Limnospira fusiformis SAG 85.79: one gene and its partners. The protein of the gene in region 1 interacts with the protein of each later gene in a pairwise test. Links are inferred from orthologs where the notes say so. Each region holds a gene or a part of one and is shown on either strand. Other genes may lie near its edges. The genes, in order: ftsZ, HFV01_RS26385 and rlmN.

Region 1 (3,121 bases):
GCAACCCTTTGGGTTCTATGCTTCCCCCCGCATAATAAGCCACCACAAAATTATCAGCATTTTCATAGTGTAAAACCGGGTGTTGTCGGTCTTGGGTGCGGGTGGGGATGACCTGGCGAGTATGTAAGGCTAAATCGGCGACCCTCACCGAACCATCTTTTTTAGCCACCCCAGAACCACAAAAGGCTTCCATTAAAGCCATGGTAAATTCGCTATTATGTTTGTGTTTATAAAGATATGAGAGTTCATCTTCCTTACAGGAGGCAATCAAGGCTTTTCCTCGACCTTCTTGTAATAACTTGATGGCTTCAGGCGGTAAAGGAGAGGCAGCCATTTCTAGTCCTGGTGCTTTGGCTTCTCCCACGCCTCCCGCATGGCAACAGTCCAATAAAATTAACAGTTTTTGGGAGGTAATAGCTTTAAGTTTTTCGGCAAATTCCTGACCACTAATAGCAGTTTGATAGAGTTTATTAATGTTGTAGCCATAGGGCATGAGATAATAAAACTCCCCGGTAGGTGAGGCGACTTGATAGCCATGACCGGAAAAATAGATAACTACAGTTGACTCGGAATTGGTGGTTTTAGCGAGTTGATCTAGGGCTTCTAATACCTGAGAGCGATCGGCTTTTTCATTAACTAATAATGTCACCTGTTCGGGTGGATAGGCGCATCTGGACGGGTCGGTGAGAATGGCAACTAAACCCTCAGCATCATTAACGGTGTTGGGTAAATCTTGACCAACCCCAATTACTAAAGCGTGTCCGTTTTTATAAGTGCTAGACATAATTTAATGGAAACTATAAATTGCCCTTCTGATACCTATAGGCTAACCTCAGATCCGGAAAGTGGCGAAGAATTTAATTATTGCTTAACACGCTATGACCCTCAGCGCCCAATTCCCATAAATAACCCCTCTACCCGGTAATCAGATGGGTTAAGGGGGGATAGGAATTTAGGAATTTTTGATGATCTACCGACCAGGAGGCGGACGGCGACGACGGAGAAAATCGGGAATATCAAGTTCCTGGGGCTGAGGTTGTGGCTCAGGAGCAGGAGTCGGTATAGTGCGCTGCTGAGGAATAGAAGTTATGGGTCGAGACAAAGGAACCTCTCTGCCGGATTGGGGAACAGTAGATTTAGATTCACCGGTGAACCCGGTAGCAATGACGGTAATTTTGACTTCACCCTGCATCCGTTCATCAATGACGGCCCCAAAAATAATATTAGCATTAGGATCGACGACTTCATAAATGGTCTCGGCGGCAGCATTGACCTCATGCAAGGTCAGGTCTGTGCCTCCAGTAATATTAAATACAACTCCCCGCGCACCCTCAATGGAGGATTCTAATAAAGGCGAAGAAATAGCAGTTAAGGCAGCTTCCCGCGCGCGTGACTTACCAGAACCAATACCAATACCCAATAAAGCGGAACCGGCATCAGCCATGACGGCACGGACATCAGCAAAGTCCACATTCACCAATCCGGGAATGGTAATAATATCAGAAATACCCTGAACCCCCTGGCGCAATACATCATCAGCATAGCGGAAGGCTTCCTGTACAGGGGTTTGCTCATTAATGACGGACAGGAGCTTATTGTTAGGAATCACAATGAGGGTATCAACGCGAGTTTGAAGGGCGGCAATTCCCTCGTCAGCCTGGGAAATGCGTCGCCGTCCCTCAAAGGTGAAAGGACGGGTAACTACGCCAATAGTTAAGGCTCCAACTTCTTTGGCGATTTCGGCGACAATGGGAGCGCCACCAGTACCGGTGCCGCCACCTAGACCAGCGGTAATAAAGACCAAATCGGCACCGTCTAAGGCTTGGGCGATTTCATCCCGGGACTCTTCAGCGGCTTTTTGACCGATCGCCGGATTTCCGCCAGCTCCCAAACCTCTGGTCAGTTTTTGACCAACCTGAAGGCGTTTAGATGCTTTAGACTGAGTAAGGGCTTGGGCATCGGTATTGACGGCCCAAAACTCGACACCGGAGACCTCGCTATCAATCATCCGGTTAATGGCATTTCCGCCACTTCCCCCTACACCAATAACTTTAATTTTGGCAGCGTTGCTAGGCACAATATCACTACTCCAGGACTGTTCATTAGGGACGGCGTTACCATCATTATTATGATTATTTAATCCTTCATTATTTTGGCGAAAGGGGTTAGCCGATTCTGCTGCCGTCCACAGGCTGGCTTTTCCTTCAGGTTGGTTGTTATTTGGGGTAGATCCCAGATTGCTCTTATCAAGCATCATTTTAAGTATTTGGGGTAGATGAATCAGTTTTAATATTTAAACAAGTCCAAGTCAACTAAGTTTGTTTAAGTTGAGCTAACAACCCAAAACGCTAATATAGCAGTTATCAGGACAGTAGGACTTAGATAGTTAGTGACACCTAGATGGTCAAGTCTTTCCTTTTGGTTCCAGTTTAAGCTGTTCCCGGCTCTGAATACTGACCCTAGGAATCTCTCCCCGGTCCTGGTTAGTTTAATAATGATTTAAACTATACAGGGATGTAGTCAAGGGTTCACTTAGAGAAGGAGGCTTCTGATAGTGATGACTGATCTGAGATCATTAACACCAAGGGAGAGTTGGGATTTCTGAGATCAATATAGTCCACTTGACTCACATCAACTTGTTCCGGCAATTTTCTCATGCGATCGATAACCTGCAACTGTTCCCAAAAGTGTGTACTGTATGAGCCAATATGCACCTCGCCGATCTCAGTCATTAAAATAATATTAGCTGGATTTTGCCAGTCAATTTCATGGATGTCAACCGGGGAGCGACTCAGATCACTATACATCTGCTGCCAATGGGGTCGATACATCTCAAAGTTACCGATTACTCTCAGATTTGGCAGTTGACCTGTTTGTTCTAGCTCAGTATAACTTGATAATGGCATCCAACTACCTTCAGCATCCAACCAGCCAACGATCGCCTCAGTTCCTGGGGTAGTAGTTCCTATGGGAGGTTGAGCGATCGCCACAGGTTCTCGTTCAGTCACTTCTATAGTAAGGCGGGGAGGAAATACCTGCCTAATCACGATCGCTTCCGATATGGGAGCATTATCGATCAAGGCTTGTTGAATAGCTGAAGGTTGAATTTGCCACACTGATT
Region 2 (2,931 bases), 2.6 Mb from region 1 along the record:
TGCCGACGGAACTCATAAAATGAAGCATCAGCGATAGAACCCGCCAAACCATGATTTTTCAGCATACCTGACACATTCAAATCTTCAATGACTACTTGGCTGTGGTTCTTAGCCAAAAAAGTAGTGATTTTATGAATGGTGTCCCGCCGAATGTTTGCTACTCTTTGATGTAGCTTTTGAACTTTTAAGAGACATTTGGCCCAATTTTTCGAGCCTTTGACTTTGCGACTTAAATGACGTTGTAATCTGGCTAGTTTTTTGGTGGCTGCTTTATAAGCCTTGGGATTAGAGAATTGGGTCCCATCGGAGCAAGTCGCCCAATTGTTAATTCCTAGGTCTACCCCGATTCTCTCTCGATATTTCGGTGTAATTTCTGGCGTGATTTCTACAAAAAAGCTCATATACCAGTCCCCTGCTTGGCGCGTTAGGGTGACTTTCTTAACCCAACTTTCGGGTAGAGCCTCAAATGTAGAAACCCAGCCCACAAAAGGCAGCTTATGGCGAGTTCCTGACAGATTGAATGGCTTTCCAGAATTGTCAAGCGTAAAACTATCATGGTGGCCTTTCTTCTTAAATTTAGGATAACTGCTTATTCCCTTGAAGAAGCGCTTAAAGGCATCCCCTAGATTAATGAAGGCATATTGATCAACTTTAGAAGACAATTCAGACATCCAAGGATATTGAGGTTTTACATAATGAGTAAAAACCTTTTTGATGGAGTTGACGTTAGGCTTGAGTCCCTCTTCATAAGCTGACATCCATAAGTGTAATCCCCAATTGAACACAAATCGAGCATACCCCGCGTGTTTGGCCATCAAGGTGGCTTGACGGTCATTGAGTTTTAGTTTGGTTCGGAAAGCTTTGTAAGGCATGATTTGATTGTACCATGAATCCGACTTTATGAGTATGTCGTCAGGGAAATTTGGCATGGTCTGGGGTTTGACCGTATATTCATTATTGAGTTGCGAATCTTTTGGGGTATTGTACCTTATTGTCCTAAGATTTTAAGCAAATCTTGGATTAAATTCTGGCTCCGCAGCAGCCTACAAAAATCATTCAACAAAACAGCTACGGATTTTGCAGTTGCCGTGTAAATACCCGTTCAAACTGTTCCATATTCTCTAGTACCCGTCCAGTTCCCAATACTACACAGGAAAGGGGATCTGTAGCCACATGGGTGACAATACCAGTTTCGTGACTAATCAGAGCATCTAAGCCTCTCATCAAAGCTCCTCCCCCGGTTAACATAATTCCTCGATCTATAATATCGGCCGCTAGTTCTGGGGGGGTTCGCTCTAGGGTGCGTTTAATGGCTGTAATAATGTCTGATAGTGGTTCTAGCATACTCTCGCGGATTTCTGCGGCTTTAATGGTCACAGTCCTAGGTAATCCTGAGAGCAAATGAATCCCCCTAACTTCCATAATAGATTGTTCTTCGCCATCAATAGGATAAGCTGAACCTAGATTTATTTTAATCTCTTCGGCGGTTTGATCCCCGATTACTAAATTATGGACTTTTTTCATATATTGGATGATCGCCTCGTTTAGGTCATCCCCGGCGACTCTGAGGGACTCACTCAGGACGTTTCCTTCTAAGCTGAGTACAGCTACTTCTGTGGTTCCGCCACCAATATCAACAATCATATTTCCTGTGGGGTCTACCACGGGAAGACCAGCGCCAATAGCTGCAGCGATCGATTGATCCAGCAGTTTGACATCTCCGGCTCCGGCTTGGGTTGCGGCTTCAATTACGGCCCGTCGTTCTAACCCAGTCACACCACTGGGAACGCCAATTATAATCCGAGGAGCAAAAAGAGGTTTTTTTCCGTCATTAACTTCCCGGATAAATAGTCTCAGCATCTGTTCTGCTGCTTCTACATCTGCAACCACCCCATTACGCAGAGGACGCACAACACGGACGTTTTTAGGGGTGCGACCTAACATTTTTTTGGCCGATTCTCCTACTGCTAATGGTGTTTTGTCGTCTTGGTTAATGGCAACTACGGATGGTTTTTGCAGAACTATTCCCTTTCCTGATACATAAATGAGGGTGTTGGCGGTTCCTAGGTCTATGCCCATGTCCCGTGATAAGGAAAAGCGATTAAAAAAGCCCACTGGTGTTTACGTCCCCAATTTAATTAATTCTTTGTTCAAGGCTATCTTGGCTATGTTGATAGGATACAACCTGCCAGAGGCTGTAGTTTAGACTATGCACCAACAGCACTGCCTAACTCGGTTGATTGGAATACGAGAAAGCGGTTGCTAAGATGACCCCCTAGCAGTTTGCCATATTTTTTTTCTCAAACACCAAATTTTACTGGAAGTTATAACCAGTTTTCTGGTTTGAGTCAATCCTCGTGAACCGATGTGGATTGTAGTATGTTTTGGTCTCAGAGTCTAGTCTTTTGTGAAGACTTGACTACGTGCTGCTATACATATCCGTTAACTTGGTCAGCCCTAATGTAAGGGTTCGGTAGACAAGGCAAGGTTTCAGGACTATCTTATACCAAATCATCCGCTAACCAACTGCCCACTTCACAGAAAGAACTCCCCTGGTTGACTGAGGTAGCCAGTCCAGTCCTTTCCCTGGGAAGGCTACACCAACAAGAGTCTTTGAAGCATTTAGATAAGGCCTTCAGTAACTTTTTTCTGGAATAGCACGCCATCCCAGGTTCAAGTCTCAAAACGGAAAGCAATCAGCGACTTATCCTCAAGGCTTCCCAGTCAATGAATTAAGGAGTCAACTTCCCAAGTTAGGATAGGTGAAAGCCAATGAGCGTTCCCCCGGGTTGGCGATGATTATTGGGGAGAATTATAAGCTGTTTGGATGTGGAAACGGGACAGGTTAACGGTTGATGCGGCTGATCTATTAATTGGATCTACCTTGGGCGACTTTTTGGAAAAAGTCAATATATTGGAGATGTCCTTGAG
Region 3 (3,080 bases), 350 kb from region 1 along the record:
CTTTGTGCGAGTTTCTCAGTTTCAGGGGGAAACTATTTATGCCTTGGAATTGTCAGCCATTCCCCTGGATATTTGAACCCAAGGGGTAACTGTTAATTATTAATTATTAATTATTAATTATTAATTATTAACGGGGAACCTACTTTGTGCGAGTTTCTCAGTTTCAGGGGGAAACTATTTATGCCTTGAAATTGTCAGCCATTCCCCTGGATATTTGAACCCAAGGGGTAACTGTTAATTATTAATTATTAATTATTAATTATTAATTATTAACGGGGAACCTACTTTGTGCGAGTTTCTCAGTTTCAGGGGGAAACTATTTATGCCTTGGAATTGTCAGCCATTCCCCTGGATATTTGAACCCAAGGGGTAACTGATAATTATTAATTATTAATTATTAATTATTAATTATTAACGGGGAACCTACTTTGTGCGAGTTTCTCAGTTTCAGGGGGAAACTATTTATGCCTTGGAATTGTCAGCCATTCCCCTGGATATTTGAACCCAAGGGGTAACTGTTAATTATTAATTATTAATTATTAATTATTAATTATTAATTATTAATTATTAATTATTAATTATTAACGGGGAACCTACTTTGTGCGGGTTTCTCAGTTTCAGGGGGAAACTATTTATGCCTTGGAATTGTCAGCCATTCCCCTGGATATTTGAACCCAAGGGGTAACTGTTAATTATTAATTATTAATTATTAATTATTAATTATTAACGGGGAACCTACTTTGTGCGGGTTTCTCAGTTTCAGGGGGAAACTATTTATGCCTTGGAATTGTCAGCCATTCCCCTGGATATTTGAACCCAAGGGGTAACTGTTAATTATTAATTATTAATTATTAATTATTAATTATTAACGGGGAACCTACTTTGTGCGGGTTTCTCAGTTTCAGGGGGAAACTATTTATGCCTTGGAATTGTCAGCCATTCCCCTGGATATTTGAACCCAAGGGGTAACTGTTAATTATTAATTATTAATTATTAATTATTAATTATTAACGGGGAACCTACTTTGTGCGGGTTTCTCAGTTTCAGGGGGAAACTATTTATGCCTTGGAATTGTCAGCCATTCCCCTGGATATTTGAACCCAAGGGGTAACTGATAATTATTAATTATTAATTATTAATTATTAATTATTAATTGTCTGAGAAGCCCGCAGTTGACCGCAGGCGGCATCAGCATCTAAACCGCGAGAATAGCGAACGCTGACTGCTACCCGTCGCTGTTCCAATTCCTTGAAAAAATCCTGTATTTGTGAGGGACTAGGGCGCTGATAATCCACCTCATTAATGGGGTTATAGGGAATCAGATTAACATGACTTTGAAAGCCCCGCATAAGGCTGGCTAATTCGGTGGCGTGGCTAGGTAAATCATTAACTCCAGATAACATCACATACTCAAAACTTACCCGCCGCCCGGTCAATTTCACATAATCTCGACATTCAGAGATGAGGGATTCTAGGGGATAGGTTTTGGCGCTGGGAATCAGTTGTTCTCGGAGAGTTTGATTAGAAGCGTGTAAACTAACAGCCAGGGTAATTTGTAGCTGATATTCGGCTAATTGGCGGATGCGGTTGGGAATGCCTACGGTGGAAAGAGTAATCATTCGCTGTCCGATACCAATATCTCTATTTAAGCAGGTAATAGCAGCGATCGCATTTTGAGTATTAAGTAAAGGTTCCCCCATACCCATAAAGACAATATGGCTGACACGGCGTTGGAAATCTTCCTGAACCGTGAGAACTTGATCTACAATTTCATGGGTTTCCAAGTTACGGAAAAACCCCCCCTTTCCGGTCGCGCAAAAATCGCAAGCCATGGGACACCCCACCTGAGAAGAAACACAAACCGTTAAGCGGTCATGGGTAGGAATGCCGACAGTTTCAATAATTTGACCATCGGATAATTTCAGCAAATACTTAATCGTGCCATCACTAGCAACCGCGCGATAATGAATAGTTGAACGACCAACGGGTATGGTGGCTAATTGCGATCGCCACTGTTTGGGAAACACAGTTATTTCCTCAAGGGATTTAGCCCCTTTCTGATAAATCCACTGATATAATTGCTTTCCCCGATAAGCTGGTTGTCCCTGTTGCTGAACCCAATCAGTCAGTTCAGGTAAAGATGTCCCCAGTAAAGGTTTAAAAGCTGGTTCAACTGCGATCATAAATAGCTACCCTGTGCTTAAAAATTAATCGGCTGATTGTGGCTTTTTAGTTAACAGAAATCCCCGTAACTGAGTGAGATTAACCGTTTGTCCTAAATTGAGAGGTAACACAGAAACACCTTCTAAGCGGGACTGTACCCAACCCTCTCCCCAATACCATTCATGAAAGCCATCAATCCCCCCACTGAGGAGAAACCGCAAACAGTTAGACTCAGCCACATCAACATAATGTTTAATGGTCACCGGACCCAGTGAACTGGTGAACTTTAGACCCACATTAAACTGTTGGGGGAGTCCTGATGAAAATTGCACAGGCCACAACCACTGTTGAACGTGGTGGGGATACAACAGACTTTCGCGAATAGTCGCCTCGGAGGCATCTACCTCAATCCTTAGACTGCTTTTTTGAAAACTACCCAGCATAAGTCACCATGATCAAACCAGTTAGCGATCGCACTTGTCGGATCACAAACCACTCCCCATTATAGCAGTTCTAGTAGGGTGCGTCATAACCAGAAAATGGCAATCATCACCGCCCATCTCGCCAACTGACGCACCTCACCCATGGTAGCCTATCCGGTGCATCATAACCGGAAAACCAGCACCATGACCCCAAGACAAGGGATATCTAGGGTTAGGGGAAATTAATTATTTGTTTGTGATGATGAGTAAACCCGCTTCACCCCTCCGGCTATCAAGGAATAGGGCGCAGGCGGGAACTAAATGGATAATGGATTATGGATAATTGTAAGTTGTAAATTGTAAATTGTCAATCATCAACTTTCCAAAAACTATGGCTGATCAACTTATACGTGCTACAGCGGCTGACGGCGGTATTCGCGCTGTGGGGGTAATTACCACTCGTCTAACGGAGGAAGCGAGAAAACGGCATAAACT

Evidence for each region.
Region 2: the proteins of ftsZ (region 1) and HFV01_RS26385 interact in binary tests that used the Escherichia coli proteins (3 or more experiments, as listed by UniProt). The link is inferred for Limnospira fusiformis SAG 85.79 from one-to-one orthologs.
Region 3: the proteins of ftsZ (region 1) and rlmN interact in binary tests that used the Escherichia coli proteins (3 or more experiments, as listed by UniProt). The link is inferred for Limnospira fusiformis SAG 85.79 from one-to-one orthologs.

What each region holds. Positions count from the first base shown.
Region 1 is NZ_CP051185.1:3,067,511-3,070,631, reverse strand. Bases 115-3,072 are described here. They hold ftsZ (cell division protein FtsZ), read right to left. Parts: upstream 2,258-3,072; coding sequence 971-2,257; downstream 115-970. Other genes in these bases: HFV01_RS14385 (cell division protein FtsQ/DivIB), read right to left, coding at 2,529-3,072; HFV01_RS14395 (caspase family protein), read right to left, coding at 115-784. In the rest of the region: more of HFV01_RS14395, read right to left, coding at 1-114; more of HFV01_RS14385, read right to left, coding at 3,073-3,121. UniProt on the Escherichia coli protein: Essential cell division protein that forms a contractile ring structure (Z ring) at the future cell division site. The regulation of the ring assembly controls the timing and the location of cell division.
Region 2 is NZ_CP051185.1:5,679,166-5,682,096, forward strand. The notes cover bases 75-2,842. They hold HFV01_RS26385 (rod shape-determining protein), read right to left. Parts: upstream 2,080-2,842; coding sequence 1,069-2,079; downstream 75-1,068. In the rest of the region: stpA (glucosylglycerol 3-phosphatase), read right to left, coding at 2,870-2,931. UniProt on the Escherichia coli protein: Forms membrane-associated dynamic filaments that are essential for cell shape determination. Acts by regulating cell wall synthesis and cell elongation, and thus cell shape.
Region 3 is NZ_CP051185.1:2,718,762-2,721,841, forward strand. Bases 164-3,080 are described here. They hold rlmN (dual-specificity RNA methyltransferase RlmN), read right to left. Parts: upstream 2,184-3,080; coding sequence 1,143-2,183; downstream 164-1,142. Other genes in these bases: HFV01_RS12915 (hypothetical protein), read right to left, coding at 2,208-2,606; hslO (Hsp33 family molecular chaperone HslO), read left to right, coding at 2,977-3,080.